DNA from 3 places in the Idiomarina sp. 017G genome. Region 2 is predicted to be linked to each of the others. Evidence: predicted binding sites of a transcription regulator. Region 2 holds the regulator's gene; each other region holds the start of a gene.
What was found. Region 2 encodes NrdR, which represses ribonucleotide reductase genes. Its sites were predicted from a motif close to AAACACNANATNTNGTGTTT; they were not measured.
Positions count from the first base shown of each region.

Region 1: the regulator NrdR is predicted to act here: its motif matches at 8,550-8,569, upstream of nrdA (class 1a ribonucleoside-diphosphate reductase subunit alpha).
Region 3: the regulator NrdR is predicted to act here: its motif matches at 6,641-6,660, upstream of nrdG (anaerobic ribonucleoside-triphosphate reductase activating protein).

Region 1 covers NZ_SNWT01000001.1:673,858-684,383, reverse strand. Annotated here, with positions in the region: gene DEU30_RS03360 (isoaspartyl peptidase/L-asparaginase) at 1-420, shown strand, start outside; gene hrpA (ATP-dependent RNA helicase HrpA) at 432-4,361, shown strand; gene DEU30_RS03350 (GrxA family glutaredoxin) at 4,398-4,664, opposite strand; gene yfaE (class I ribonucleotide reductase maintenance protein YfaE) at 4,767-5,027, opposite strand; gene nrdB (class Ia ribonucleoside-diphosphate reductase subunit beta) at 5,031-6,164, opposite strand; gene nrdA (class 1a ribonucleoside-diphosphate reductase subunit alpha) at 6,183-8,513, opposite strand; gene DEU30_RS03330 (HAD-IA family hydrolase) at 8,786-9,469, opposite strand; gene ubiG (bifunctional 2-polyprenyl-6-hydroxyphenol methylase/3-demethylubiquinol 3-O-methyltransferase UbiG) at 9,470-10,201, opposite strand; gene gyrA (DNA gyrase subunit A) at 10,351-10,526, shown strand, end outside.
Region 2 covers NZ_SNWT01000005.1:134,561-145,086, forward strand. Annotated here, with positions in the region: gene priC (primosomal replication protein PriC) at 1-48, shown strand, start outside; gene DEU30_RS08615 (histone deacetylase) at 35-970, shown strand; gene DEU30_RS08620 (late competence development ComFB family protein) at 975-1,250, shown strand; RNA gene ffs (signal recognition particle sRNA small type) at 1,268-1,364, opposite strand; gene DEU30_RS08630 (enoyl-CoA hydratase) at 1,448-2,197, opposite strand; gene DEU30_RS08635 (ketoacyl-ACP synthase III) at 2,218-3,306, opposite strand; gene DEU30_RS08640 (YajG family lipoprotein) at 3,436-3,981, shown strand; gene DEU30_RS08645 (peptidylprolyl isomerase) at 3,984-4,574, shown strand; gene DEU30_RS08650 (MFS transporter) at 4,574-5,917, shown strand; gene DEU30_RS08655 (2-dehydropantoate 2-reductase) at 5,904-6,821, shown strand; gene ribBA (bifunctional 3,4-dihydroxy-2-butanone-4-phosphate synthase/GTP cyclohydrolase II) at 6,818-7,933, opposite strand; gene ribD (bifunctional diaminohydroxyphosphoribosylaminopyrimidine deaminase/5-amino-6-(5-phosphoribosylamino)uracil reductase RibD) at 7,947-9,074, opposite strand; gene nrdR (transcriptional regulator NrdR) at 9,067-9,516, opposite strand; gene glyA (serine hydroxymethyltransferase) at 9,556-10,526, opposite strand, start outside.
Region 3 covers NZ_SNWT01000007.1:24,359-34,884, forward strand. Annotated here, with positions in the region: gene narL (two-component system response regulator NarL) at 1-285, opposite strand, end outside; gene DEU30_RS09670 (nitrate/nitrite transporter) at 534-1,838, shown strand; gene DEU30_RS09675 (ATP-binding protein) at 1,860-3,656, opposite strand; gene DEU30_RS09680 (hypothetical protein) at 3,731-4,006, opposite strand; gene DEU30_RS09685 (nitric-oxide reductase large subunit) at 4,081-6,321, opposite strand; gene nrdG (anaerobic ribonucleoside-triphosphate reductase activating protein) at 6,693-7,166, shown strand; gene nrdD (anaerobic ribonucleoside-triphosphate reductase) at 7,169-9,007, shown strand; gene nhaD (sodium:proton antiporter NhaD) at 9,199-10,526, shown strand, end outside.

The sequences.
Region 1 (10,526 bases), on a different contig from region 2:
TACGGTACCGTTGGCGCTGTGGCTGTTGATAAAAACGGGTTATTGAGCGCTGGTACTTCAACCGGCGGCATGACAGCTAAACGTTATGGTAGAATAGGGGATTCCCCCATTATTGGCGCCGGCACTTGGGCGGATAACGACAGCTGTGCAGTGTCTGCTACTGGACACGGGGAATATTTTATTCGCTTCCATGTGGCGGCTGATATCTGCTCGCGGGTTAAGTATAAAGGGCTTTCGGTCAGTGAGGCCGGCGATGAAGTCATTCACGGGGTGCTGGAACAAGCGGGTGGTACCGGAGGCGTTATTATTATTGACGCAGAAGGCAATATTGCTATGCCGTTTAATACCGAAGGTATGTATCGTGGCTATATTAAGGGCGAAGGTGATGCCCATATTGCTATTTATAACGAGGATGAATAAGTTCGGAGTCTATGAGTCGTCAAAAATCGCAGGATAAATCACAAAGTCAGCCTTTTGTTGATAAATTTCAGACACAATTAGAGCAATGTACAACACAACAGGCCGCGCTTTTGCGCGGTCGTTTGCGTGGTCTGAGTAAAATTAAAAACGAGCAACGACAGCAGCAGGTGCTGGAGCGGATAGCTGCGGACATTGAAATTGCCGAGTTGGCATATTTAGAGCGTCAGCAGCAAAAGTTTCATATTAGTTATCCCGAAGAATTGCCGGTTGCCCAGCAGCGTGATGACATTAAAAAAGCCATTGAGCAGAATCAGGTGGTGGTCATTGCCGGTGAGACCGGTTCGGGTAAAACCACTCAGCTACCGAAAATGTTGCTGGAACTGGGTTACGGTCGCAAGGGTACCATTGGTCATACTCAACCACGACGTCTGGCAGCTCGCAGTGTTGCCGCCCGTATTGGTGACGAGCAGCAGGATCACGCGAAAAAACAGGTGGGTTATAAAATCCGCTTTCAGGATGAGACCGCACCAACGACAGCAATAAAGCTAATGACCGACGGTATGCTGTTATCCGAACTGCAGCAAGACCCTCTGCTACTGCAATACGACGCCATTATTATTGATGAAGCGCATGAGCGCAGTCTGAATATTGACTTCTTGCTGGGTGTTCTGCATACGCTGCTGCCCAAACGCAATGATCTTAAAGTTGTTATTACCTCAGCGACCATTGAAACCGAACGTTTCTCCAAACACTTTCATGATGCTCCCGTACTGACGGTAACCGGGCGAACCTATCCGGTGGAAGTTCGGTATCGACCGCCAAAAGAAGACGGCAAAGCAGCCGATACAGACGTACTTCAGGGCGTTTGCGACGCGGTAGAAGAGCTGCAGCGGGAAAGTGAAGGTGACATTCTAATTTTTGCGAGCGGTGAGCGAGAAATTCGTGATTACGCGGACGCTATTGGTGACTTGCAACTGCGTAATACGGAAGTTTTGCCCTTGTATGCGCGTTTATCGTCGCACGAGCAGAATCGTGTGTTTCAGTCGCACAGTCAACGGCGTGTGGTTATTGCCACCAACGTAGCAGAAACCTCATTAACCGTGCCGGGCATACGCTTTGTGATTGACCCGGGCACAGTGCGTATGAGCCGTTACAGTTACCGCACTAAAGTGCAGCGCTTACCTATTGAGCCTATTTCACAGGCCAGCGCCAACCAGCGCAAAGGCCGTTGTGGCCGTATTGGTCCGGGTATTTGTATTCGCTTATACAGTGAAGAGGACTTTTTGCAGCGTCCGGAATATACCGATCCGGAAATTCTCCGTACCAATTTGGCGGCGGTCATATTGCAAATGTCGTCGTTGCGTTTGGGTGACATTCGCCAGTTTCCTTTTGTGCAGAAGCCCGACGAACGTTTTGTCAAAGATGGTCTGAACTTACTGGAAGAGCTGCATGCGATTAAACCCGGACGTAAAAACGAACAACCGAAATTAACGGATACAGGACGGCAACTGTCGCGGCTGCCTCTGGATCCGCGCCTGGCCAGAATGGTCATAGCCGGGCAGCAATATGGTTGTGTTCGGGAAATGCTGATAATTACCGCGGCTTTGAGTATTCAGGATCCGCGTGAACGGCCGCACGATGCACAGCAAAAAGCGGACGAATGGCACCAGCGTTTTCGCGACAAAAGCTCCGACTTTATGGCGTTTCTCAATTTATGGAATTACGTCAAAGAACAGCAGAAAGCTTTATCAGGAAATCAGTTCCGTAAGCAAATGGGTCGTGAGTTTATTCATTTTATGCGCTTGCGCGAGTGGCAGGATATTTACACGCAAAGTCGGCAAACGGTTCGGGAAATGGGACTATCCATTAATGAGGAAGCTGCCACCTTTGAGCAAGTGCACCGGGCGTTAATTACTGGCTTATTGTCTCAGGTGGGTGTTAAAGAAGACCGACACGAATATCAGGGAACACGCCAAACGCGTTTTCATATTTTTCCGGGCTCGGGTTTATTCGGTAAACCACCCAAGTGGCTTGTTACCGCAGAACTGGCGGAAACTTCAAAATTGTATGCGCGTATTAATGCCGATATTGACCCTTTGTGGATAGAGGAAGCCGCGCCGCATTTAGTTAAAAAGCAATACCTTGAGCCTCATTTTGAGAAGAAACAAGGCAGTGTGATTGCCGATGAGCAGGTGACGTTACTGGGACTTATTCTGGTGCCCAGAAGGCGCGTTCAATTCGGCCCAGTGTCGCCGGTTAAAGCCCGTGAAATATTCATTCGCGAAGGGCTGGTTAATTCGCAGCTAACGCGCAAACTGCCTTTTATTCAACACAACGTAAAGTTGATAGAAGATGTTCAGGCGCTGGAGGCGAAATCACGGCGGCGCGATATTCTGGTGGATGAAGAGGTGTTGTTTGAGGCTTACGACCGCGCCATACCCGAAGGCATCTATAACGAAAAGTTGCTGGCAGGCTGGTGGCATAAGGCGGCCAAAAAAGAGCCTAAGTTGCTGTTTTTTGAGCGTGACGACCTTATTGCCGGCGAAACTGAGCATATTACAGAAAATGAGTATCCGGAGTTTTGGCGACAGGGCAACCTGCGACTGCCGTTAAGCTACCATTTTGAGCCTAACGCTGAAGACGACGGCGTCAGTGTGAATATTCAGCTGGGTATTCTGAACCAGGTGAAGCCGGAAGGTTTCGACTGGCATATTCCTGCGTTGCGCGAGGAGCGTATTGCCCACTTAATTAAGTCGCTGCCAAAAACCTTACGCCGTAATTTTGTACCGGCGCCTAACTTCGCTGGCGCGATTATAGCCGATGTTGAGCCGTTGCAGGGACGCTTAACTGGCGCTATGGCGACTAAGTTGCGCCGTATGACCGGCGTGACAGTTCCGGAAGAAAACTGGGATGAGTCCTCGCTACCGGCTCATTTACGCATGAATTTTAAGATTCTTGACGGTAAGAAACTGGTGAATCAGGGGCGCGACTTGCAAAGCCTTCAGCAGCAGTTATCCGGTAAAGTGCAGCAGCGGCTGGAGAAAACCGCCGGTGATGATATTAGTCGCGAGTGGGTGGAAAGCTGGGACTTTGATGACTTACCGGAAGTTATTACCGAGCGCCAGCAAGGTTTTGAGCTTAAGGCTTACCCGGGCTTAATCAATAAAGGCAAAGGACAGGTTGCGCTGCAATTGTTCGATAACCCGGAGCAAGCGAAGAAGCATCATAAAGCCGGTGTGCGCGAATTGTTACTGCAACAAATACCGTCACCTATTAAGCATTTACAGAAGTCACTGTCGAATAAAGCCAAATTGGCCATGTATTTTAACCCCTGGGGTAAAGTGGATGCGTTAATAGCCGACTGTATAGCAGCGGCGGTAGACGGCCTTATTCAGGAACAAATTGAACAGGGCAATGGGCTTAGGGAGCAAAAGGGCTTTGAGCAATTAAAAGATATTGTTCGTGCTAATTTGAATGAACGTGTTGAGCAAATAGCCCTGGAAGTTGAACAGTGCCTGCTATTGTCACAACAGGTGAGAAAGTCTCTTAAAGGTAAAATCCCATTGGATCAAATCCAGTCCCGGGGCGATATTCAGGACCAACTGGATAACTTAGTGTTCGCCGGGTTTGTCTCTGCTTTTGGTGGGGAGCGCTTGAGTGACATTGTGCGTTATTTAAAAGCTATTCAACGTCGGCTGGAAAAGCTGCCGGTTGATCCGAATAAAGACAGATTAATGACTCTGACTCTGGCAAATCTGGAAGAACAGTATAAAGCAGCGGTGAAAGTTTATGAAAATAAAGGCTCGGTTGTTCCCGATGACGTTACTGAAATTCGCTGGATGATTGAGGAGCTGCGAGTATCATTTTTCGCGCAGACACTGGGGACAAAGTATCCGGTGTCGGAAAAGCGGGTTAAACAAGCAATAGAGGCGGCTAAATAGCCGCCTCTACGATAGGGTTACATTGCTAACACAGAATTATGCAGTATATAGCCCTAAGTTTTCTTTTGCGTAGGCTTCAAACTCTGTGAAACCACCAACGTGTTGTTCGTCGACAAAAATTTGAGGAACTGTTTGTACCGGTTTGCCTACTGTTTTCTCAAGGTCAGCTTTACTGATGCCTTCAGCGTGAATGTCGACATAGCGATAATCAAAATCTTCCATATCGGCTTTTAATTTATCCGCAACTTCTACGGCACGAACACAAAAAGGACAACCCGGACGTCCAAAAATGACTGTAAACATGAAATACCTCTCTCACAAAAATTTATGGTGCCATTATCCAGATTTTATTGCTGGTTAACAATTGTTCTGCACGATGGGCACAATCGATTTAATGAATAATACTTAGTGGTCAATGTCCAGATCTGACTCCGGGACACAACAGCAGGGCAGAATGTCGCCTTTTCTGACATAAGCCAGAGGTTCTGTTGTATAACGGACTTTACCGGACTTTAGGGTGCTACGGCAGGCACCACAAAAACCACTGCGGCAGTGGTAGTGCATTTCTAACTGATGCTTTTCTAAGGCCTCGAGTAAGGTGCCTTCAGTCGCGTCAACGGCAAGTTCGGGCCCACCGTTGACAGTGACTTTAAAGGTGTTAGCCATAGCTTAGAGATCAAAGTCCCCAAGGTCGGAAGCATTAACTTCGCTGTCTATCTGACCAACAAGGTAAGAGGTGATTTCTGATTCCTGCGGCGCTACCTGAACGTTGTCTGAAACCAGGTACTTATTCATCCACGGTAATGGGTTGGAGCGCTGGTTCTCAAACGGTGCATCAAAGCCAATGGCCTGCATACGTAAGTTCGCAATATATTCGACGTACTGGCAGAGCATGCTCTCATTCAGGCCAATCATTGAGCCGTCTTTAAACAGGTAGTGCGCCCACTGTTTTTCCTGCTTCACTGCAGTCATGAAAATTTCATAGGCATCGTCACGCAGTTCTTCGGCAATCTCTTTCATTTCCGGGTCATCTTCGCCGTATTGCCACAAATTAAGAATGTGCTGTGTCGATGTCAGGTGAACGTTTTCGTCACGGGCAATCAATTTAATAATTTTTGCGTTGCCTTCCATTAACTCACGTTCTGCAAAAGCGAACGTGCAGGCGAAACTGACATAGAAACGAATAGCTTCCAGCGCGTTAACTGAGTTAATGCATAAGAATAGTTTCTTCTTAATTTCCCGCTGGGTCACGGTGTGGGTTTTGCCTTCAACAACGACATCGCCTTCACCGTGCGTCTGCAACAGCTGAGTATAGAAAATAAGATCATCGTAGTATTTGGAGATGTCATTCGCGCGAATTTTAATTTGCTCATTAATGACGATATCTTCAAAGACTTCGCTGGGGTCACTAAACAGGTTACGCAGAATATGTGTGTACGAGCGCGAATGTATGGTCTCAAAGAATGACCAGGTTTCAATCCAGGTTTCCAGTTCCGGAAGAGAAACAATAGGCAGTAACGCGATATTCGGCGAACGCCCCTGAATCGAATCTAACAGTGTTTGATACTTCAGGTTAGAAATAAACACATGCTTTTCACTGGCTGTTAGCTTGTTAAAGTCGATGCGGTCGCGGCTGACATCGATTTCTTCAGGTCGCCAGAAAAAGCTGATTTGTTTTTCAATCAGCTTTTCAAAAATGCTGTGTTTTTGCTGGTCGTAGCGAGCAACGTTAACGGAGTTGCCTAAAAACATAGGCTCCGTTAACGGGTTATTCTGCTCTTGATTAAAGGTTGAGTACGACATTCGCTAAAATCCTTCTTATTAAATTTTGCAGGCGCCGCCGGCACAGTCATCATCTTCTTCAATGATCACTTCTGTCGGCTGAGCTTGAGACGCAGCAGCACCTTTACGTGCAGCAATGTCGGATTGATTATCCGCAGCACCGTCACGGGTGTTGTGATAGTAAAGCGTCTTAACACCAAGCTTATAGGCCGTTAATAAGTCCTGCAGAAGCTGCTTCATTGGTACTTTACCGGCTTGGAATTTACTTGGATCGTAATTGGTGTTCGCAGAAATTGTCTGGTCGACAAACTTTTGCATAATACCAACCAGCTCAAGGTATCCCTTGTTGTTCGGGATTTGCCATAACAGCTCGTACTTGTCTTTTAAGTTTTCGTAATCAGGAACTACCTGTTTGGTGATACCGTCTTTTGACGACTTAATGCTGACAAAACCACGAGGCGGTTCAATACCGTTAGTCGCGTTAGAAATCTGCGACGATGTCTCAGAAGGCATTAACGCTGATAACGTGGAGTTACGCATGCCGTGTTGTTTGATGTCGGCACGAAGCTTGTCCCAGTCCAGATGCAGAGGTTCATCGCAAACCTTATCCAGGTCTTTCTTGTAGGTATCGGTTGGCATAATGCCCTGAGAGTAGGTGGTCTCATTAAATTTAGGGCACGCACCTCTTTCTTTAGCCAGATTCATTGACGCTTGCATCAGATAATACTGTATTGCCTCAAAGGTCTGATGAACCAGACCATTTGCAGAGCCGTCTGAATATTTAACGCCGTGCTTAGCTAAGTAGTAAGCAAAGTTAATCACACCAATGCCCAGAGTACGACGGTTCATTGTTGCATTATAAGCGGCCGGAACAGGGTATTCCTGATAGTCCAGCAGGCTATCCAGTGCGCGAACGGCTAAGTCGGCTAAGTTTTCAAACTCGCCCAGGTTTTCAATTTTGCCTAAGTTAAAGGCCGACAGCGTACAAAGGGCAATTTCACCTTCTTCGTCGTTCACATGACTTAGAGGCTTAGTTGGTAACGCAATTTCAAGACACAGGTTGCTCTGACGAATAGGAGCAACTTTAGAATCGAACGGGCTGTGTGTGTTGCAGTGGTCAACGTTTTGTACGTAGATACGGCCAGTACTGGCGCGTTCCTGCATAAACAAACCAAACAACTCAATGGCTTTAATACGTTTTTTGCGGATGCTTTCATCCTGCTCGTACTGAAGGTACAAACGCTCAAATTCGTCCTGATCTTCAAAGAATGCGTCGTAAAGGCCTGGCACATCCGACGGGCTGAACAAGGTAATGTAATCGTCTTTAATCAGACGCTGGTACATGGTGCGGTTAAACTGCACACCGTAATCCAGATGGCGAACCCGGTTTTCTTCAACACCGCGGTTGTTTTTCAGTACCAATAAGCTTTCAACTTCCAGATGCCAAAGCGGGTAGAACAGGGTAGCGGCGCCACCACGAACACCACCTTGCGAACAGCTTTTTACCGCTGTCTGGAAATATTTATAGAACGGAATACAACCTGTGTGGAAGGCTTCACCGTTACGGATCGGGCTGCCCAGAGCGCGAATACGCCCTGCGTTAATGCCAATACCGGCACGCTGCGATACGTATTTTACGATGGCGCTTGAAGTGGCATTAATAGAATCGAGACTATCGCCGGCTTCAATCAGAACGCAGGAGCTGAACTGACGCGTAGGCGTGCGCACACCCGACATAATAGGTGTTGGTAGCGAGATTTTGAATTCAGAAGCGGCGTCGTAGAAACGTTTAACGTAGTCCATACGAGTGCTTTTCGGGTAGTTGGCAAACAAACAAGCCGCTACCAGAATGTATAAGAACTGAGCGCTTTCATAGATGTCGCCGGTAACCCGGTTTTGAACCAGATATTTGTTCTCTAGCTGTTTAACGGCCGCGTACGAGAAGTTCATGTCACGCCAGTGATCCAGAATTTCGTCCATCTGGTCAAATTCTGCTTCAGTATAGTCTTCCAGCAGGTGCTCATCGTAGCGATGCTCTGCAACCATCTTTTTGACCTGGTCGTAAAGACGCGGTGGCTCAAACTTACCGTAGGCCCTTTTGCGCAAGTGGAAAATAGCCAGGCGCGCAGCCATATATTGATAGTCGGGCGCTTCTTCTGAAATTAAATCAGCTGCAGCTTTGATGATGGTCTCGTGGATATCTTCGGTTTTAATACCGTCGTAAAACTGAATGTGAGACTTAATTTCGACCTGAGAAGCTGAAACATTGTTAAGACCTTCAGCGGCCCACATGATAACCCGGTGAATTTTATCGAGGTTTAGCGGTTCGCGTTCGCCGCTGCGTTTAGTGACATAAAGTTGCTCGTTCATTTTGCGCCGACTCTTAGCTTTTTGTTATATGTTTGTAGCCACAAGATATTGTGCTTATTAGTTGTACAGGGCGATATTTACACAATATCTAGTGTCTTGGGAATGAAGAGTATGCTAGGTCTAACTGCCACTTCGATCAAGTAAATTTACGGGCAAAAACAGGAATAATTTTGATTTAGAAATCTTGATTTTTTGTCAGCCTTTGTTTGGCGTGAGTTTGCGCTGGTAATCTTGCTATATATTTTTTTGATCTTTTAAAAGATGTTTATAGATCAAGAGTTATCAATAGCTAGTAACTTCAGTAACTCCAGTGGTGAGGCGATATGATAGTCGGCTTGCCAGCGTTGCGGCTGATCCTCATTGCTAATATAACCATATTCAGCAAGCACAGTAACCATGCCGGCATTGCGACCAGCTTCGATATCCCGTTCCGCATCTCCGACATAAAGACAGTCGGCAGGTTCTATTCCCAGCTTTTCAGCCGCATAGAATAAAGGTTCCGGCGAAGGCTTTGCTACGCTTAAGGTATCACCGCTTACGACCACACGAATAGCTTCAAACTCCGGGAAGTGAGGCAATAATTGTTGGGTTAGGCGCTCTGGCTTATTGGTGACTATAGCAACTTGAATAGATTCACGCTGCAGCACGGCAAGTAGCTCCAAAACCCCAGGGTAAGGTTGCGTATGAATGGCTATGTTCTCTTTATAAGCACTAAGAAACGCATGTCGCAATTCGGCTTCCATGTCGCTGTACTCATTGGCAAAAGCTAGCTGCAGCATGCCTCTGGAGCCATGCGACGCGACTGGCGTAAACACCTCCGCCGTAATAGCAGGGCGTTCGTATTGTTCGCATACGGCGTTCAATGCAGCACCCAAATCGGGGGCTGTGTCAAGCAGCGTACCGTCCAAATCGAACAACACCGCCTTTACCGGAGACTTTCTGTTTGATGAGGCCATTTATGACTCCGGTTTTTTTAAAGCGATAATGTAATTCACATCAACATCTTTTTCTGAAAGAACAAAGCCTTTCAGTGGATTAAAAATAAGACCGTTAATGGCGATATCTTCCAGCGCTGCTTGATCAGTCATACGCAACAGCTCCGAAGGCTTGATAAAACGTTGATGCTGATGAGTTCCTTTGGGAACCCAGCCTAAAACATGCTCAGCAGCAACAATACCTAATAGCCACGATTTTACATTCCGGTTTAGTGTGGAAAAAAAGATCTTCCCACCAGGTTTTAGTGCTTTAGCACAGGCTTTTACAATAGCCTCAGGGTCAGGTACATGCTCCAGCATCTCCAGACAAGTCACCACATCGAAGCTTGCTGGCTGCTGTTCTGCCAGAGTTTCAATAGCAATGCATTGATAGTCAATTTGACGGCCGCTTTCTAAGGCGTGCAAACGTGCCACTTTTAATGACTGTTCGGCTAAATCAACCCCCGTAACCTGAGCGCCACGTTCAGCCATAGCTTCACTGAGTAATCCACCGCCACAACCAACATCCAGTATTTTTTTTCCAAACAGGCCTTCAGTATGGTTTTCAATGAACCCTAGTCGAACGGGGTTTATTTTATGTAAAGGTTTGAATTCTCCATCAGGATCCCACCAGCGCGAGGCTAGGGCTGAAAACTTTGCGATCTCGTCCGGATCGACGTTTTTTTGTTCACTTTTAGAGCGACTGGTGGTCATAGATTATGCGTCTTTAAGAGATGGATAACGCGGCTAGTCTACCTCAGGCAAAGAATAAGAAAAAGAGGGTGCGAGACGCGTTTGGGATGGGTACAATGATTGGATCAAAATAACAATGAATATGCGGATCTATATTTAGGGAATAAACTATGAGCGATCTAGGCAGAGAAGTGTCACCGGTAAATATCGAAGACGAACTGAAAAGCTCGTACCTCGATTATGCCATGAGCGTCATTGTTGGGCGTGCTTTACCAGATGTTCGTGACGGCCTGAAGCCAGTACACAGACGAGTCTTGTTCGCAATGAACGAATTGCGCAACGACTT
Region 2 (10,526 bases):
GCCATTGATTCTCTGGAGAAAAAGATTAGCCGTTATGAAGAAGGTTGACGTTCCTTTTATCTACTCACCTTTATACAGTGAATTAGATTTACCGCCCAGACACCGTTACCCAATAGAGAAATACCGCCTACTAAAAGACTGGGCGGTTAAACACGGAGCAACCAATAATCAATGGCATCAACCTGAGCCACTTAGCTGGGAACAGGCAGCACGAACACACTGTCCGGGCTATCTGTCTCAGTTACGGCAGAACAGCATGGATAAAAGCAGCTGGCGACGCATAGGCTTTCCCTGGTCAGAACAGCTATTGTACCGCACCCTAACCTCCGCTGGGGGCACACTGCTGACGACCGAACTGGCACTCACGAAGGGAGTTGCCATACACTTTTCCGGCGGCTACCATCATGCTCACAAAGACTGGGGCAGTGGTTTTTGTCTACTCAACGATTTAGCAATAGCCTGCAATGAAATACTAGTTCGCCATCCAAAACTAAAAATAGTGGTACTGGATACCGATGTTCATCAAGGCGACGGAACCGCCACACTCTTTGAAAAAGATAATAGGGTTTTTACCTGCTCAATACACGGGGAACGTAATTTTCCATTTTCCAAAGCTAGCTCTAATCTGGACATTCCTTTAGCTAAACATACCTCTGACAAAGAATACTTAGCGGCTCTCGAAAATACCCTCGAACGCATCAACCGCGAAATTAAACCCGATCTTATTCTTTACGATGCCGGTGTCGACATTTATCAGCGGGACGAGTTGGGTCATCTAAATATTAGTCTGGCGGGTATTTTTCAAAGAGACCTTGCTGTACTAGGCTTTGCTAAACGACATGAGATTCCTTTGGCTGCTGTCATCGGCGGAGGGTATCAACGTAATTTACCACGTTTAGTCAGAGCCCATGCTCAACTACTAAGAGCCAGTTATTATGTCTATACTGAGAATGAGCTAACAGAAGGATAAAAGTATGAAATTTGACGATGACATTCACAATTATTACGAGCGTTTAGTTGCAGACCGGATAGAAGAACTGGAACTGGAAAAGCAACACAGTCAGGAGTTTCTGGCTGATCTCAGTTGCCTGGTACTTAATCAGTTGCCGCCGCGTTACATTCGACACGAAGTTGATATGGCTTTCTTTTTACCACCGTCAAAGCGGCTGGACATGGAAATGCAGGTACACAAAGCAATAGCGGAAGCACTGGAATTTTTGAAAGGAAGAAAACGCCCTGACGGCGATTAATAAAGATTGGGTGGCGACTCTACCAGCCACACCTCGGCACACACATCCCTGACTACGGCTGCTCCCTTCCGGGCCTGACCGGGTTCACCAGTTAGCGTTGCGAGGGGACCCGCAGAGTCACCATAAACGCTTTGTTCAAAGCGGGCTGCATTATGAACCAGTTGCCCGGCTGAAACAACCCACAGTTTACCTTTTGCTTACTTTTTCTGCAGCTTTGCAGCAATTGCCTGACGAGCTTCATCTGAGCTTAACGCTTTTGCAAAAAACGTCGCTTCACGACTGATGCGATCAGCTACTGACTCCGTCGGCTGCTTTAATAAATGCTTGGAAATTCGTAATGACTTGCTGGATTGCTTACGCAGTTTATCCAGAGTTTCTTCAACCACAACAGGCAACCGCTCAAGCGAAACCACATGGTTAACAAACCCGGCTTGCTGAGCCGACTGCGCGTCAAAACTTTCGCCGAGCAACAACAATTCTGCCGCTTTTTGGTAACCACAAATTTGCGGTAACAACAAACTTGAGGCAGCTTCAGGCAATAACCCGAGCTGCACAAATGGCAACGCAAATACTGCGTCGTCACTGCTGTAAACAATATCGCAATGCAGTAAGAGCGTTGTGCCTATGCCTATAGCTAATCCATTTACTGCGGCAACTATAGGTACCTCGGCACGGGCCAGAGTATGCAAAAACTGAAACGCTGGAGCCGATTCATCTAAGTTTTCAGTTGATAAAAAGTCATTTAAATCGTTACCGGCAGAAAAACTGTCACCGCTGGACTCAAAAAGTACTGCATGAACCGAGCTGTCGTTGTCTGCAGCCTTCAACGCTTCATTACATGTAGTGTACATGTCCTGAGTGAAGGCATTCTTCTTTGCTGGTCGGTTCAGACGTATGCGAACAACACCGTTATCTTGCGAAACTTGTACGAGCTCTTCAGTACTCAAAATCTGTCTCCCGTCAATTATTACTGACCGCGATTTTTCCAGGCCTTTTTAGTCGCTTCGTGCATGGGAACAATAAGCTCCAATGCGCTTTTATCTCCGGCCGGTAGCTCCATTTGATTAGGACGTTTGGGCGTGACTCTCTGCCCCCATTTAATCAATCCGGCACCGCAAGTGAGTCCACCACCAAACACGGCTGACATAATGCTGTCGCCAGGCTTGATAATACCGTTGTCAGCAGCTTCAGCAAAGGCAATAGGTAGTGTCGCTGAGGATGTATTCCCGTAATTCTGAATATTAATAACGGTTTTCTCGCTCGGCACTTTGCACATTTTACCTAAGAAATCGATTAACCGTTTATTCGCCTGATGCGGAATAAGGGCGTCGATATCGTCGGTGGTCATGCCGGTTTCCTGAAAAACCTTGTCGACAGCCGCACTCATGCCTTTCACTGCACGTTTAAATATTTCCTGGCCAACAAAATCAAATTGCATAATGCCGTCAAAGTTAAAGCGGTCAAAGCTAGAGCCAAAATCGAGGCTTAACACGTCGCGGGCATCTGCGTCACAACTGATGTGGCTAGCTAGCAAACCAACTTCTTCATCTGAGGCTTCAAGTACCATAGCGCCCGCGCCATCGCCAAATAAAACGGCGCTTTCGCGCTTGGTCCAGTCCAGAATGCGGGTTAAACGTTCAGCACCTATGAGTAAGACCTTTTTATGTGCGCCGGTTTTTATGCCTTGAGTCGCAACATGCATCGCGTATAAAAAACTGCTGCAAGCTGCGTTTAGATCAAAGGCTGCAGCATGTTTTGAACCGATATTTTGCTGTACTTTAGAAGCGACATTGGGGATAAGTTCATCTGCAGTACAAGTACCGACAATGATGAGGTCCAGTTCATTGGGATCTAAATCGGCAGCGGCCAGAGCATTACGCGCAGCAACCGTCGCCAACTCAGACGTACCAACATGGCTTACTCGACGTTCGGAAATACCCGTTCGTGAAACAATCCACTCGTCGGAGGTTTCCAGGAAAGTGGCAAGATCATCATTGGTCATTACAGCCGGTGGCAGACATTTTCCCCAACCGGTAATTTCAGCAAATTTAGTCACGGCAAAACCTTTTACTTCTGTCGGCTAGTATCGTCATAATGGTAAGGTATTTTATGACAATACGGTTTCACCGTATGATAGCACGAATCGACGTCAGGTGAATGACCGCCATAAAAAAGGATAACTCCTATGTTCCGAACACTATTTGCCGCCAGTTTTTTGCTTATTATCAGTGCTTGCCAGAGCCAGCCTGACCCATTAATTATTAGCGCTGACACTGTTGTTGATAAACTAAACACCAAGGTAAACCAATTAAAAGTCACGGATAAACGCTCTTATTCTTATTTATACCGTCATAAAAAAGAACAGGACAAAGCAGCATTCGCGCCCACTCTAAGGCCCTTAACCTTAGTTGTTGAAGAGGCTTTACAGCCTGTTACAGGGGCTTATGATGAAAACGGTCTGACATGGTACGTCACCATCGAAAAAGCACTAATTGACGCAACTCTTCATACCGTAAAATACGAACTCGAGCATAGTATTACCATTCGTGTTGAGGCCACCCGGGGAAATCGTCGCTATAGCAACTTTTATTCTGGAACCTATAACTCCACAGGTGGTCTGAAACCAGCCCAGGCAACTTTAGAACGTCAATTCAAACAATTACTGAATTCGGTGCTTACGGAAATCGCTAATGATCCTAAGCTGCGTATGCGTGAACAAGAGGACTTTTAGTCATGACTTTCCTTAAATATTTTATTGGCCTCACCGCAGCTATTTTTATCAGCGTCAGTCATGCTGAAATTCAGCCAGATAACCCCTTCCCGCGGGTAAAAATGATAACTTCTATGGGTAACATCACTGTAGAGCTCAATCGCGATGCAGCTCCGTTAACCGTTAAGAACTTTTTCCGTTATGTGAAAAAAGTACAATACAACGGTACGATATTTCATCGTTTAGTTCCCGGCTTTGTTATCCAGGGCGGCGGCTATGACGAAGATTTTCAGGACAAACCCTCATTTGAAAAAATTGCGAATGAATCCGGTAACGGCTTGAAGAACGAATATGGCACAATTGCTATGGCTCGCGAACGTGAACCTCACTCAGGTACCCGCCAGTTTTTCTTTAACTTAAATGACAATACTTCACTTAATCCAGACAATGGTGACTGGGGCTACGCTGTATTTGGTCGTATCGTTGAAGGCTTAGATGTCCTTGAAGCCATGGCTAAACTTGAATCACAGGCCTATAGCGATGAAATTGGCTGGTCTGATGTACCTGTCGACCCGCCTATTCTGAAACGTATAGAGGTTGTACCTCAAAACTAATGGCTTTAACAAAACCGACTTTCTGGCAAGATTTGAAAGTCTACAAACAGCCTCGCGTATTAGTTATTTTTGTTCTGGGCCTAGCCAGTGGTTTTCCGTGGGTGATGATTGGCTCTGCACTTTCAGCGTGGCTGCAGGAGGTTGGACTAACCCGCTCAGTCATTGGCTATTTCGGTGCGGTTTTTGGCGCCTACTCTATAAATTTTTTATGGGCGCCTATTATCGACAACCTAAAAATCCCGATACTCACTCGCTGGCTGGGTCAACGAAGAAGCTGGATTTTTTTCTGCCAGATGCTCATTGCCGGAGGTTGTTTCGCATTAGCGAGTCTGGATATTATCGACCACCTTCATCTCGTCGGGCTAATTGCACTTGGCATTGCTGTCAGTTCAGCGACTCAGGATATAGCCATTGACGCCTACCGAATTGAATCTTTTGCGGAAAACGAAGGCCGACTGCAAAGCGCCGGTGCAGCAATGACAACCGCCGGATGGTGGACCGGCTACAGTGGTTTAGGTGCCCTGCCGTTCTTTTTTGTCGATGGTATAACCTGGCAATGGCAACACGCTTATTTCGGACTGGGCTGCATCATGTTAGTCCTTGCAGCTGTCGTACTTGTTGTGCGCCGCACCACTTATCATCAAGAGCCCACGGTAAAGACGAAATTGACCCACTTTTGGCCTGCAATGAAAGAAAGAGTCAATCTTGTTGTTATTCAGCCCATTGGTGAGTTTTTTTCCCGCAACGGCGTCAAGCTGGCGTTTTCAATTCTGGCCTTTATCTTTTTGTTTAAAATTGGCGAAGCTTTTCTGGGACGAATGTCGATTGTTTTCTATAAAGAAGTTGGCTTTACTAATGCCGAAATCGGCACCTATTCAAAATTGGTTACCTGGTGGGTAACTATTGTTTTTGCGCTACTAGGCAGTGCCGTCAACTTACGACTGGGCATAATTAAAGGCCTGCTCATAGGCGGCGTAGCCATGGCCTCCTCTAACCTGATGTTCTCGTGGATTGCTCTGGTAGGCCCGGATACAGACCTATTTCTAAGCGCGGTTTTAATTGATGGCTTTACCAGCGCCTGGTCCACCGTGGCTTTTGTTGCCTTTATCAGTTTACTTTGTAACCGAACCTTTACCGCAACCCAGTATGCGCTTATGGCATCGTTGGGAGCTTTAGGAAAAACCGTACTGTCGTCCTCCAGCGGACAAATTGTCGATTATATGGATGGCAACTGGGCTTTATTCTTTGTTTTAACTGCTTTAATGGTTATTCCCAGTCTTATCTTCCTCTGGTTTATTCGTAAACCCATAGCCGAGCTGGAGCGAAAACGTGACGAAGGCTAACCTAAATTGGGTCGTGCTTGGCCCCGGAGCCATTGGTGGGCTTATTGCCGGCGCTCTGCTGGAACATGGGCAGTCTGTATCGGTTTTACCGCGTAAGAACCGAACTCGAGAAATAAACTGGCAAGTCACTCATAAGCAGTTTAAAGCTGACTACAGTGCTCCTGTTATTACACAACCTCTGGCCGAGAATACGGTGTTCGTTATTGCGGTTAAAGCCTTTGATGTGATTCAAGCCTTGCAACGCATAACGACATTGCGCGGATTTAATAAAGCCATGCCCATAATAATAAGTCACAACGGCATGGTGGAACTTCCGGAAGCGTTAAAAGAGCTTAATTTATACCCATTGGTGACAACTCACGGTGCGGTACGAAGCAGGAATGAAAATGCCGACCTTTGTATTGAACACAGGGGGGCAGGCCGAAGCTGGCTGGAAGTCGACCCTGCAGTCCGGAATCAGCCGACGGACTTTGACCCAGGCCTGGTCCTGCAACAGGCTTTTCCTCCGCTTACTCTGGAACAAGATCTAAGTCAGAGGCGCTGGTTAAAGTTCGTTATTAATTGCGTTATTAATCCGCTGACTGCAGTTCATCAGTGCGCTAATGGCGAATTGCTGAAGGAAAGCTGGCAGGCGCAAGTATACAGCCTCGTAGCAGAAGCCGTAGCTGTAGCGAACAGTCAAAATGCGTCTTTGACAACTGAGGAATGCTATAAAGAGGTGCTTTTAGTAGCAAAGGAGACGGCCTTAAACCACTCTTCCATGCTGCAGGATATTCAACAACAACGGCGTACCGAGATACAGCAGTTAACCGGTTATTTAATTAACGCTGGTAAGACGGCGGGTGTTGCCACACCGACTCACCAGCAACTACTCAATGAGTTCCAACAACGTTATAGCGGCTAGTCTTTATCTTCAATAAAGTCGACCACTTCCAGGCCAAAGCCTGACAGTGCAGAGTAACGTTTTGGCGAGCTCATTAAGTGCATTTTATGAATGTTCAGGTCTGCCAGAATCTGTGAGCCTAAACCGACGTTCCGGGACGCATTTGACGCCGATGTTGTTGGTTTTTGCTCTCCTTTATCCTGCGCTTCAAATTCACACACCTGAGCAATGATGCTTTCAGGGGTTTGCTGACGACCAATAATAACCAGCACACCATCGTGCTCAGCAATATAGGACATAGCTTTCTGAATTGGCCAGCTGCGTTTTGCTGCGCGCTCGGTTAAAAAGGTATCGTGGAAGGTGTCCTGCAAATGAACTCGTACGTTAGTCACTTTATCTTGCGAGAGGTCACCGTGAACAAGAGCATAATGTACCTGTTCATCAATAGTGTCCTGATAAGTGATTAACCGGAACTTGCCAAATGCCGTAGGCAAATTACATTCAGCCACCCGCTCTATGGTTTTTTCCTGTATCGAGCGATATTCGATTAAATCGGCAATGGTGCCGACTTTAATACCATGCTCTTCAGAAAAAGCTTCAAGATCAGCGCGGCGCGCCATGGTGCCATCTTCGTTCAGCACTTCAACGATAACCGCCGCAGGTTCAAACCCGGCTAAACGCGCAAGATCACAACCCGCTTCGGTGTGTCCCGCACGGTTCAACACCCCGCCCGACTTAGCCTTTAACGGGAAAATATGTCCCGGCATGACTAAATCTTCGGGCTTGGCGTCTTTTTTCACAGCATCCAGCACCGTTTTCGCTCTGTCCGCCGCGGAAATACCTGTGGTTACCCCCTCAGCGGCCTCAATCGAAACAGTAAAGCTTGTTGCGTATGGGGCGTTGTTCTTATCTACCATTAACGGCAAATTCAGTTGCTCACAGCGTTCTTCCGTTAACGTCAGACAAATCAGTCCGCGACCATAACGCGCCATAAAATTGATAGTTTCCGGCGTCACACACTCGGCTGCAATAATGATATCACCTTCGTTTTCGCGATCTTCGTCATCCATAAGGATAACCATTTTACCCTGACGAATATCTTCGATAATCTCTTCTGTGCTATGCAGTGACATAACGCTTTACCTTTTAATCTTGTGTATGAGGTACTGCTACCAAGCGTTGATCAGGGCCTACCTGCCGACGATCAATAATTTTAAACCTTGGTGCTGAAGCTAAATTCAACGGCTCGTTCATGTCGATAACCGAACGTCCATGATGGCCCAATAACTGACCCGAACTGTAAATCATCAATCTGTCGCATAATTGCTGCTGAATAAGAGCGCCCGCCAAATTCGCCCCACACTCAGTCCATAACTGGTTAATTTCGCGGTTAGCCAATTCAACCATAAGCGCCGGCAGACTCACTTTACCGTTAGGGTCTGCGGCAATAATTAATTCATGACAATGTGGATGCCAACTGGGTTTACCAGGAGTTGTTCGCACTAACCACACCGGCGCCGGAGAGTCAAAAACTCTGGCCTCATCATTCACCCTGTGCTGACTGTCAATAATAATACGTACCGGCTGTTTTAAAGGCTCAGGCAGCGGTCTTGATTTTGGCCACTGGTCAACACGCACTGTCAATTTAGGATCGTCAGCCAGAATCGTTGCAGCACCACTCAGTATGGCATCGGCCTGTGCCCGAAAAAACTGCACGTCACTGCGGGCGGCAGAGGACGTTATCCATTGACTGCGGCCATCTGACAACGCCGTTTTTGCGTCTAGCGAGGTTGCCATTTTTAGGGTTACCCACGGGCGTTGCCGTGTCATTCGGGAAATAAACCCCGGATTCAGACTCTCTGCAGCCGATTGCAGTACACCGACGTCCACAGAAATACCAGCAGCTTTTAGACGCTGAATACCATTACCGCTAACCCGTGGGTTTGGATCCTGCATTGCAACCACAACACGTTTTACTCCGGCCTCAATTAACGCATCGCAACAAGGAGGCGTACGGCCTATATGACTGCATGGCTCCAACGTGACGTAGGCCGTTGCGCCCCTGGCTTTTTGCCCGGCCGAGCGCAAAGCATGTACTTCAGCGTGAGGCTCGCCAGCCTGATGGTGCCAGCCTTCGCCGACAACCTTATTATCAGAAGTAATTACGCAACCCACCGCAGGGTTTGGCCGGGTCGTCATCAGCCCACGCCGTGCCAGCATTAACGCACGGTGCATCATTTGATGGTCAAAGTACTGCGGGTTTAACTCAGTCATTAAGGCGCGCTATTTCTTCACCAAATTCGCGAATGTCCTCAAACGAGCGATAAACAGAAGCAAAACGAACGTAAGCAACCTTGTCTATCTGCTTGAGATTTTCCATTACCAGACTGCCGACGAAGTTACTGCTTATTTCACGCTCACCGGTTGCCCGGATACTGGATTTAATCTTGTTAATAGCCTGCTCCATCAACTCGAGACTCACAGGCCGCTTTTCCAGCGCTCTCAGCAATCCATTTCGGAGTTTATCTTCGTTAAATGGTTCGCGGGAACCATCAGTTTTGATAACCCGCGGCATGACCAGCTCAGCGGTCTCAAAGGTTGTAAAGCGTTCCTTGCAATGATTACATTCACGCCGGCGACGAACCGAGGCACCATCCGCAACCAATCGCGAATCGATAACCTTAGTATCCTGTGTGCCGCAAAATGGACAATGCATTGCCTGACTCCTTTATGTGCGCTCTACAACTGATCGCAATTAACCGTAAACCGGAAACTTAGCGCATAACGCTTTTACTTGCTCGCGAACTTCATTAATTTTGCTTTCGTCAGCAATGTCATCCAGCACGTCGCAAATCCAGTTGGCGACCTGCTCAGCCTCAGCTTCTTTAAAGCCGCGGCGAGTAATTGCCGGCGTGCCTAAACGCAGACCTGAAGTGACAAAAGGTGAGCGCGGGTCATTAGGAACCGCATTTTTGTTTACGGTAATGAACGCGTTACCTAAAGCCGCATCAGCGTCTTTGCCAGTAATATCTTTGTCGATAAGGTCGACCAGGAATAAATGATTCTGAGTGCCGTTCGACACAATTTTGTAACCGCGCGCCTGCATGGTTTTTACCATGGCATTGGCGTTCACTAACACCTGCTTTTGGTAGTCTTTAAATTCTGGCTGCAGCGCCTCCTGAAAAGCCACCGCTTTACCCGCGATTACGTGACACAGCGGCCCACCCTGATTACCCGGGAATACCGCACTATTTAACTTCTTGTGTAACTTTTCATCATCGCTGCCGGAAATAATCAAACCGCCACGAGGACCCGCCAGAGTTTTGTGCGTAGTGGTAGTGACAACATGAGCATAAGGTACAGGATTCGGATAAACGCCGGCAGCAACCAGACCCGCTACGTGCGCCATATCAACCATTAAATAAGCATCAACTTTATCGGCAATTTCACGGAATTTTGCCCAGTCAACAATGCCTGAGTACGCAGAGAAACCTGCGACGATAACTTTCGGTTTATGTTCCAGCGCCAGCTTTTCAACTTCGGCATAGTCAATTTCACCGGTGGATTCATCCAGACCGTATGAAACCGCATTGTAAAGTTTGCCCGAAAAGTTCACACCAGAGCCGTGTGTTAAGTGACCGCCGTGAGCCAGGCTCATACCAAGAAAGGTATCGCCGGCTTCCATCATTGCCATAAAGGCAGCGGTGTTGGCTTGAGAACCGGAAT
Region 3 (10,526 bases), on a different contig from region 2:
AACCACATCATCATCAGCATCACTCACTGTTAACATGATGATCCGCGAGGTGACTCCTGAGTCGCGGAGTCTCTTCAGAGTTTCTATGCCATCCATACCCTGCATGTTCAAATCCAGAACGATTAAGTCAGGGTCGTGCTCTACTGCTAGCAGCAAGGCGTCCGGGCCATTACTGGCCTCTGCGACAACGGTCATGTCATCTTCCATCGCAATCAACTGCTTTAATCCTTTGCGCAGTAGTGGATGATCATCCACGAGCATAATGCTGGCCGCTTCGGTTGTCATAGTGTTCTCCCTTATAAATTTAACCTGGTTAGTTTGACATAGCTTGTGCACAAATTCACCGCAGACAAGCATTACTTACACTTCTGAATAAAATTCTACTCCAAAAGAGGTAGCTGCTTACTCCATAATAAACCTAAAACTAACTCTTGATGTGAGTTGTATCCAAACCCTCATAGTTGCAAAGTCCTTACTCTGTGAATATGACAACGAATTGCAATGTTATGGGTAAAGTTTCGCAAGCGAATACAATGAGCGATGTTCGTGATTACCTCGGTTCTCGCGCGCTTTCCCGTGGGTTAACGCTGAGTGTGTTATTGCTTGGTGTCACATTTTGGGCAAGCTGGAGCGTTATCGTTGTATTACTGGCAAAATCAAACCTTAACTTAAGCCCGGTTCAGTTGCTGTCATTAGTCGCTATTGCTGGGGCAAGCGGTGCTGTGTCCAAGTTGTTAGGAACTTTGCTAGTCAATATCCTCGGACGATGGATGCCTACAGTTATTGCCACGCTTATGCTGCTAATGAGTATTATCAGTTTTGTGCAATTTTCAGCTGTGCAGCTGAGCTATCCTATATTGGTTGCTTTAGCTGCGGGGTCAGGCATGGGCTGCATGATGTTTGCGCCTGCATTCGACTTAACCCGCCAGTCAAAGGTCATGATCCCCTTGCCGTTGTCCATGAGCCTGGTTATCGGCATGATGATATTCTCTCTGTTTTTAGCTCAGCTGGTTGTGCCTCTGCTGGCTACCTGGCAGTTAGCTGCGGTAGATTCCGCTCTCATACTCGAGCGCAGCAGTGGTCATTTTTTCGCTCGCATCGAGGCTGGCCAGACTATTTTGCTAAACAATTTCAGTTTTGTCTGGGCGATTCTTTTTGGCCTGACAGCCATTTTGAGCGCCGCGGCTGCTTTATTGTCAAACCACAAACAGTCATTACCCAAAGTCACTTTAAGAAAGCTGCTGGCTCACAATGGGCACGTTTGGTATTGCAGTATTCTGTACAACATGACGTTTGGTAGCTTTATTGGCTTTACTATGGCATTGCCACTGATGCTGGAATTTGTGTTTGGTTACAGCACCTTAATTCTGGTTTGGATGGGGCCTTTTATTGCTCTGTTAGCCAGGCCTTTCGGACGTTGGCTGGCGACTATTTTTGGTGGCGCTCTGATAACGCAAGTGAGTCTGTTGTTGATGATGATATTCGGGGCTTTGGCTGGCCGCTACATGTATTTTGCTCAACATGGTGCCACTGAACTCTACTTTGAGCCTTTCTTCATCAGCATGCTGGGACTGATTTTTACCAGCGCCTTGGGGAACGGTTCAGTCGTTGTCAGTATGACCAAAGTCTTTCCCAGAACTTATACTCACAGAGTGTTAATTTGGGCGGGCACTATCGCTATGCTGGGTGCGGTTTATTTGCCCTTGCGCTTTGCCTGGGCTTTGCAGTCGCAAAACATGGACACCGTTTATATCGACTTCATTGTTTTCTATGTTATCGGGCTCTTGTTAAACGGTTTTGTCTATTTGCGCCGACGCGGCCAGTTCTATAACCCTTAAGAGTGTGGACGGTGTCTTTCACTATTGCAGCAAATAGTCCGGTGTAAAGGTGAAGCAAACTTCCGTGCCGCCGCTTTCCAGTCTTGAGATTTTTATTTCACCACCAAGATTACGACTGCGTTCCTGCATAATGGCTAACCCGTAATGATTAACCTTCTCCGCATTCTCAGGTAAACCGATGCCATCGTCAGTAATTTTAAGTTCCACGTCCTGTCCACTGGGCTGCGATAGGCTAATGTGTACTTCGCTCCCCTGACTATGGTTGACCGCATTCTGACTGGCTTCACGAATAATTTGCAGTAAATGGATTTCTTCATGAGGTACCAGCGGAATGTTGTTAAGACGGTAATCCAGATGGACAACCATATTACTTTGTTCGGTTAACTGTTTAACCGTCGTCTGCAATGCGCTGTAAAGGCCTGAACCATCCACTTTTAAGCGGAAGGTCGTTAGCAACTCCCGCAACTGTCGGTAGGCTGAGTTTAGGCCTTCTCTCAGTTCGCTACTGACATCATCTATCGTGGCGCGATCGTTCTTTTCAATGCCTTTGTGTAGCCGCGTAACCTGAATTTTTAAGTAGGACAAAGCCTGTGCCAGTGAGTCGTGCAGCTCGCGGGCTATAACGGTACGCTCGTGCATTAGTGCCAGCCGGCGCACTTGCTCTTCCTCAGATTTCAGGCTTTGCGATAAGGCCAGCTGGTCAGCTGTAGAGCTCATCAATTGCTGTTGCCAGGTAGCCAGAGGCTGTCCCTGTTCGCAGCGAACAATTAATACACCGTAGTTTTGATCTTCCCGTTTTAGCACAAAGCGATAAACCAGCTTGTCTTCTATTACTGAAGCACCAGGGCCAGCTTTAAGGCAGGTTGCGCAGTCACCGGCCTCACAGGGTTCGTGTGAACTGGGACGCGGTTGCAGTTGCAAAAACGGGCGGTTGCCTTCTTCCGTTAGCAGGCATAACTCAATGTCATTTACTTCACCAATTTCGTAGAGCTTTTCAATAACTTGCTGGTAATTATTGTAGTCATAACTGTGCACGATAATGGAGCGGGCGGTATCGTACAGAAAGGACAACACCTTGTTTTTGCGCGACAGTTCCTGAGTTTGCTGCTCTACCCGGCGTTCAAGACCACCGTAAAAGTAGCTGACGGTTTCCGACATCTTGTTCATTGTGCGGGAGAGCTGGCCTATTTCATCTTCGTTATCGATTTTTGACTTAGCGGTAAAGTCGCCCTGACCCAAACGTTTGGAAACCGCCAGCAGGTGTCGAAGCGGTTGGTTGATTTTTCGTTTTAGCACGGTAAGTAAAAAGAAAAATATGGCAACGATAAAAAATGAGGCTAAAGCCAGCGAGCTACGAACCGTCTCCATTCGTCTTTCTGAATGCTCTTGCAGCTGGCCAACCAGAGTGTCGAGCTGATTCACATAGTTGTCTATGGCGTTACTTTGTTGCTGGGAAAAGCGAGCAAAATCCTGCTCTGCTATTTCTGAGTGTACCCGCTGCCATTCGGTTCTGGCGTCTTTGGCCAGCTGTTGAATGCTACCGCCAGCTTTTACGAAGTGACGATGAAGTAGAGGTTGTTCCCAGAGTGTATCTATTTCCTGCGCCGTTTCGCTGGCCTGAACTTTCTTGCCGCTAGATAGCTGCAGCGCAAACTTATAGGCTTTCATTCGGTGTGAGCCCGCAACGTTAATCAACTCCGCGTCCTGCTCTGATTTTTCCAAAAGCCAGAATGCAGAGAGAGAAGAGGCGCTGGCAACAATTACGATAAGCGCAAGCGATACTCTGAAGACATTAATTATAGAAGCGTTGCGTATCATTCCGGGCGACGTCCTGAGTGAAAGTTCCGGTACATGATATAGCATTTCGAAAGAGGGGAACAAACAAGTGCGGATTAATTCATCAGTTTATTGCGGTGAAGAACTTTCTCGGTTCGGCGCGCTAACTTCTCCATAAAAACTAAGTCCGCTAAGGTTGGTTCTGCCAGTTCGTTGTCCAGGTCGGCCTGCCATTGGCTGACTTCAGCATCCAGCATTTCCATCATTTTTTTAGAGCAGCCACGACAAATACCCTGGCACATATCCGCTTCTTTTAAGCCAAAAGGGATGTGCTTACGAATGACATTGAGTAATTGATACATTGCGGTTTTGGTATCGGGTTTGCGGCTCATACGTCCTCCAGTAAACGCCTCACAAAAGAAAGCCAGGCTTCTGCAACGATTGCAGAAGCCTGGTTTATTAAGGGTTAATCAGACTTATGCTTTAAGCCTTTTACAACTTGCCAGCTAATACCTAACGCACCCACGATGAAGACCATGTCGCCAAGGGTACGGAACCAGCGTAGGTTCTGTAATAGAGGTTGCTGCATAAAGGCTTCACTGCGCGCATACCACAAGCCTTCGCTGGCAGCGGCGTAAAACTGAATGAAGCCGACAGGCAATAAGCTGGTGAAGAGCATTAGTGCTAAGCCAATGTTCATGGTCCAGAACGCCATTTTCATCAGTTTTTCGTCGAATTGCAGGTTCGGACGAATGTAGCGCAGAATCAACAGCACGAAACCAAGCGCCAGGAAACCGTACACACCAAACAAAGCTGCGTGTGCGTGAGTTGGCGTAGTGTTCAAGCCTTGCACATAGTACAGCGAAATAGGTGGGTTGATCATAAAGCCGAGTACACCTGCGCCAAGCATGTTCCAGAAGGCAACTGCAACGAAGCATAGTAATGGCCACTTAATGCGTTGCATCCAGGTTGCGCGTTTTTGCAGGCTGTAGTTTTCCCAGGCTTCGTAGCCCAGTACGATAAGCGGTACCACTTCTAACGCTGAGAAAGTAGCGCCCACGGCCATAACTGGCGTGGTTGTGCCGGCAAAGTACAAGTGGTGGAAAGTACCTGGCACACCACCCAGCATGAACAGTGACGCAGATGCTAACGCAGCCACGGTTGCCATGCGGCGGGAAACTAAGCCCATGCTGTGGAAAATGAAGGCCAGTGACGCCGTTGCGAACACTTCGAAGAAACCTTCTACCCACAGGTGAACAATCCACCAGCGCCAATATTCCATGATAGAAATGTGAGTACGTTCGCCGTAGAAGAAGCCAGCGCCATAGAATAGGCCAATGGCAACAACTGAAGCGGTAAATAATGCCAGTAAGTTCTTATCGCCTTTGACTTTAAATGCACCGACAACACAACGCATCATCAGTACCAGCCAGAAAACGATACCGAGGAACTTACCAATTTGCCATAGGCGACCTAAGTCGACGTATTCGTAGCCCTGGTGACCTAACCAGAAGTTAAGGTGCTCCGGCATAATTTGCGCAATGGCTAACCAGTTACCGATAAAGGTACCAGCAACAACTAACACCAGTGCCCAGAACAGGATATCGACACCCAGTTTCTGATACTTAGGATCTTTACCGCCATTAATAATTGGGGCAAGGAATAAACCAGCAGCCAGGAACCCGGTGGCAATCCAGAACATAGCGGCCTGAATGTGCCAGGTACGGGTTAGTGAGTAGGGGAACCACTCTGAAATATTAATGCCGTAGAATTCCTGTCCTTCGACTGTGTAGTGTGCGGTTAAGCCACCCAGTAAAACTTGTAGCGAGAACAACGCAACCACAATAAACAGGTATTTACCTAAGGCTTTTTGTGACGGCGTGAGCTTAATTTTGGCTATGGGGTCATGCTCTGGAGCAACAGGGTCTTCTTCGTCGTGTTGACGTAAAAACGCCCATGCCCAGATTAAGAAGCCAACACCGGCAATTAAGAGAATAACACTGACAATTGACCAGATAATATTTTCCGCGCTAGGCACGTTATCTATCAAGGTTTCATGTGGCCAGTTGTTGGTATAAGTAATATCTGAGTCAAAACGTTCTGTCGACGCGGCCCATGCTGTCCAGAAGAAAAAGTCGTTCATTACCGCACGACGAGCTTCTGAAGGAAGCGTATTTTCTTTCATGGCGTAGTTAACGCGGGTAGGGCGTAGCTCCGGATCATCGCTAAACAGTTTTGAGTAATACTCGCCGGTTTGCTCAATGGCCTGAATGCGTCGTTCGCTTAGAATAACGGTATCTGAAGCTTTGTCGTAAGTATTGGTCCGATACTCTTCTTTTAGCTCGTACTCTAGTTGGTTTTGCTGCGAGCCCGCTAGCTGTTCGTAGGGTTTACCAAAGACTTCGTTGGCGCGAATGTCCAGCCAGGCCAGAAGTTCGCGGTGTAGCCAGTCAGCTGTCCAGTCGGGCGCCTGATAAGCACCGTGCCCCCAAATTGAACCCAGTTGCATGCCACCAACAGACTGCCAGGCGGTTTGCCCGTCTAAAACAGACTCTTCGGTTGCAATGACTTTGCCATTGGTACTCATGAACTTATCCGGAATAGGCGGAGCTTCCCGGTAAACTTCCGTTCCAAAATACCCTAAAAGTCCAAAGGTAATTGCGAGAACCGCAATTAACGTCCACCAAAGCTTACGATAACCGGCCATAATTGACCTCCTTGATGCTGAACAGCTTCATATTGTTACTCCATAGATTTATGAGCAGAGAATTTTTATTAATTCGCTATGCATTCATCTAATTGCAATATTGAGGCCATATTTTAATTTATTGATAAATAAGGAATTTAATTTTAAAAGGGTATTTATGACTTAAGTTTATTAGGTTGTTTTTACTTTTATGGTTAAAAATACCCGAAAGGTTATTTCTACCCTTTAATGGGTATCTCTTTAAGGCTCCTGTCATTTCTTTCTTCTCGCTTAAATCTTGAGCGGGATCAATGCGCCCGAAACAGACTTAACTATGCTGAAGCACAATATCTAGTGATTATTTTTAAATTAATAACAATATATGGTGTTTTATGCCGGTTTCCCCTACAAGCCTACATTACATTGCGGAGCAAGTTGTCTGGCAAGAAGTGCCGGGAGAAGTTGCCTTAGCCTACACCATTACCGGCTGTCCGGTTGGCTGTAAAGGCTGCCACAGTGTGGATAGCTGGCCGGTGGGAAGCGGGTCGCCTTTAACGCAGGAACATCTGGCACAGCAGCTGCAAAAATACCGTGGGTTAATAACCTGTGTTTTATTTCTGGGCGGTGAATGGCAGCCCACAGCACTACTGAAACTATTAAAGCAAGTACGAAACGAAGGGCTGGAGACCTGCCTGTATACAGGCTATGAAAGCGTCTCTATATCCCTTCGCGAACAACTGACTTACTTAAAAACCGGGCCGTGGATTGCTGCCCGGGGCGGGCTGGAAAGCCCAACCACCAACCAACGCTTTTATGATTTACGGACCCGGCAGTTATTGAACTGCAAGTTTCAAACAGGAGAATAATTATGTTGCGCTTAAACGAGGAACAAGTCACTGGCAAAGTCGATTTCATTCACGAGTATCTGCATGCTCAAAACGCGGCCGATGGCTCGAAAATGGATGCCAACGCCAATGTCACACAAAAGAATATAGCAACGCTTGAAGCCGAGTTAATGAAAGACTTTTTTGTGCAGGTTAACCGTAAGCAAGTCAGCAATAAAATCAGTGAGCTTTTTGGTAACGAGCTGGCAAAAGAATACGTTCGTCAAATTGAAGACCATGAAATTTACGTGCATGACGAAACCAGCCTTAAACCTTACTGTGTTTCGGTCACTATGTACCCGTTCTTACGTGATGGCTTAACCAAGCTGGGCGGTGAATCTCAGGCACCCAAGCACCTGGAATCGTTTTGCGGCACCTTTGTTAACTTTGTTTTTGCGGTGAGCTCGCAGTTTGCCGGAGCCGTTGCCACGGTCGAGTTCTTAACTTACTTTGATTACTTTGCCCGCAAAGACTACGGCGACGACTACTTAAATACCCATCGTCACCAAATTGAAAACCATCTGCAGCACGTGGTGTATGCGCTGAATCAGCCTGCGGCGGCACGCGGCTACCAGAGTGTGTTCTGGAACATCTCAATTTACGATCAGCATTACTTTGACAGCATGTTTGGTGAGTTTGTTTTCCCTGCGGATTTTAGCAAACCAGAGTGGAGCTCGGTGAGCGCGCTACAGGACTTCTTCCTGGACTGGTTTAATAAGGAAAGGGAAAAGACGATTTTGACCTTCCCGGTGGTGACGGTGGCCATGTTAACCGACGAGGGACAATGCAAAGATCAGCTGTTTGCCGAAAAAATTGCCGGGGAAATGGCAAGCGGTAATTCCTTCTTTGTCTACTTGTCCGACAATGCCGACTCGTTAGCGTCCTGTTGCCGGCTACGTAGTGAAATTAGCGACAATACGTTCTCCTACACTTTGGGTGCCGGTGGTGTCGCGACAGGCTCTATTAATGTCATTACCATGAACATGAACCGTTTGGTGCAGGATGCCAGGGATTTAGAGGAAGAAGTCAGCAAAATTCACAAATATCAGGTGGCTTACCGAAAGCTGATGGAAGAATACAAGGAAGCGGGCTTATTAACCGTGTACGACGCGGGCTTTATTACCCTGGACAAGCAATTCCTGACTATAGGCATTAACGGCATGGTTGAAGCGGCGGAATCGCAGGGAATCATTGCAGGTAACAACCAGGCTTATAAAGACTTTGTACAAAGCCATTTAAAAGTGATTTACGACGCCAATAAAGCGGCGAAAAAAGAATACGGTTATATGTTCAACACTGAGTTTGTGCCAGCAGAAAACCTGGGTGTGAAAAACGCTAAGTGGGACAGAGCTGACGGCTATAAAGTGACCCGTGACTGCTACAACTCTTATTTTTATGCGGTAGAAGACGAAGAGGCCAATGCGCTGGATAAACTGGTTCTTCACGGAAAAGAATTGATTGAATACCTGGACGGAGGTTCGGCTCTGCACTTAAACCTGGATGAAAAGCTCAATAGCTCAGGGTATTTGTCGTTACTGAATATTGCGGCAAGAACCGGCTGTAACTATTTCTGCATTAACGTCAAAATTACTATCTGCAATGCCTGCGAGCAGATTGATAAACGCACCTTAGGTGAATGTTCCAGCTGTGGCTCTGAGGACATCGACTACGGCACCCGGGTTATTGGCTACTTGAAACGCGTGTCTGCTTTTAGTGCAGGCCGTCGAAAAGAGCACCATTTGCGTCATTATCACCGCAAGCAGCCAGCCGAGCTAGCTGTGGGTGCGGCACAATCGAATAGGGTATTGCGCCGAGCAAGCTAAACTGGCACAAAATGATTACAGAGAGGGATGAGTTTTCCCTCTTTCTGTAGCTCTCAGAATTCGAGTTTTGTGGTAATCTCCGCGCGAAAATTCCTGCCGGAATAATCAAACACTTTCATTCTTAACCACCAACCAACAAGGAGAGTTGGTGCAGTTTATATTTTGGTTCTGAACTGCACTGAAAAAACGCTATGAAAAAACTACTGTTTACCGTCATTTCGCTGCTGTTTTCGGTATCAGTGCTGGCTGCAGAACCATCTGCTGACCGTATCGATCTCACCTCATCGACCGTTGGTTACGCTGCCATCGTCATTTTTATTCTTGCGTATATTTTGGTGATGGGTGAAGAGAAACTGCACATGAGAAAATCCAAGCCTGTGCTGGTTGCGGCAGGGGTTATCTGGATCCTCATAGGGTTTGTTTATAGTGGCGACAATGCCGTTCTGGCGGAAGAGGCGTTCCGGGAAAACTTATTAAAATTCGCAGAGCTGATGTTGTTTTTGCTGGTGGCAATGACCTACATTAATGCTCTGGAAGAGCGGCGTTTGTTCGATGCGCTCAGCGCCTGGTTGATGAAAAAGGGCTTTACCTATAGAAAGCTCTTCTGGATAACCGGCTTTTTAGCGTTTTTCATTTCGCCTATTGCGGACAACCTGACTACCGCTTTGTTAATGTCGGCTGTGGTCATGAAAGTTGCCGAGGGCAATAAAAAGTTCGTCGCGCTTTGCTGTTCCAGTATTGTTATAGCGGTTAATGCCGCCGGTGCCTTCAGCCCGTTTGGGGACATAACCACGCTTATGGTGTGGCAGTCCGGCAAGGTAGAATTTACCGAGTTCTTACAGCTGTTTGTACCCGCGTTAGTGAACTACTTAATACCCGCAGTTATCATGAGCTTCTTTATTGAGAACAAAAGTCCGACAACATTGCATACCGAAGTCGAGCTTAAGCGCGGAGCCCTGCGCATTACGTTCTTATTCTTGTTAACAGTCGCAACCGCCGTTGCATGCCACATTTGGCTGCATTTACCGCCGGTGCTCGGCATGATGATGGGGCTGGGCTACTTACAGTTCTTCGGTTACTTCCTGCGTATGACCCTGCCGGGATCGCTGGCGCGCAAGCGAGCAATGGCAGAACGCGAAGGCGACCAAAAACGCCTGCAACAACTTGGTGGTGTCGTGCCATTCGACGTATTCAGCCGGGTTTCCCGTGCCGAATGGGACACCTTGCTGTTTTTCTACGGCATTGTGCTGTGCGTTGGCGGTTTAGGCTTTATGGGTTATTTAGGTTTACTGTCCGAGTCTCTTTACGGTGGTTTAGACCCAACCATAGCAAACAGTATTCTAGGCGTGGTCTCCGCTCTTGTGGATAACATCCCTGTGATGTTCGCAGTACTGTCCATGGACCCTGAAATGTCCACCGGACACTGGCTGCTAATAACCCTGGCCTGTTGTACCGGCGGCAGCCTGCTCTCTATCGGTTCCGCATCAGGCGTCGCCTTAATGGGACAAGCCAGAGGTTA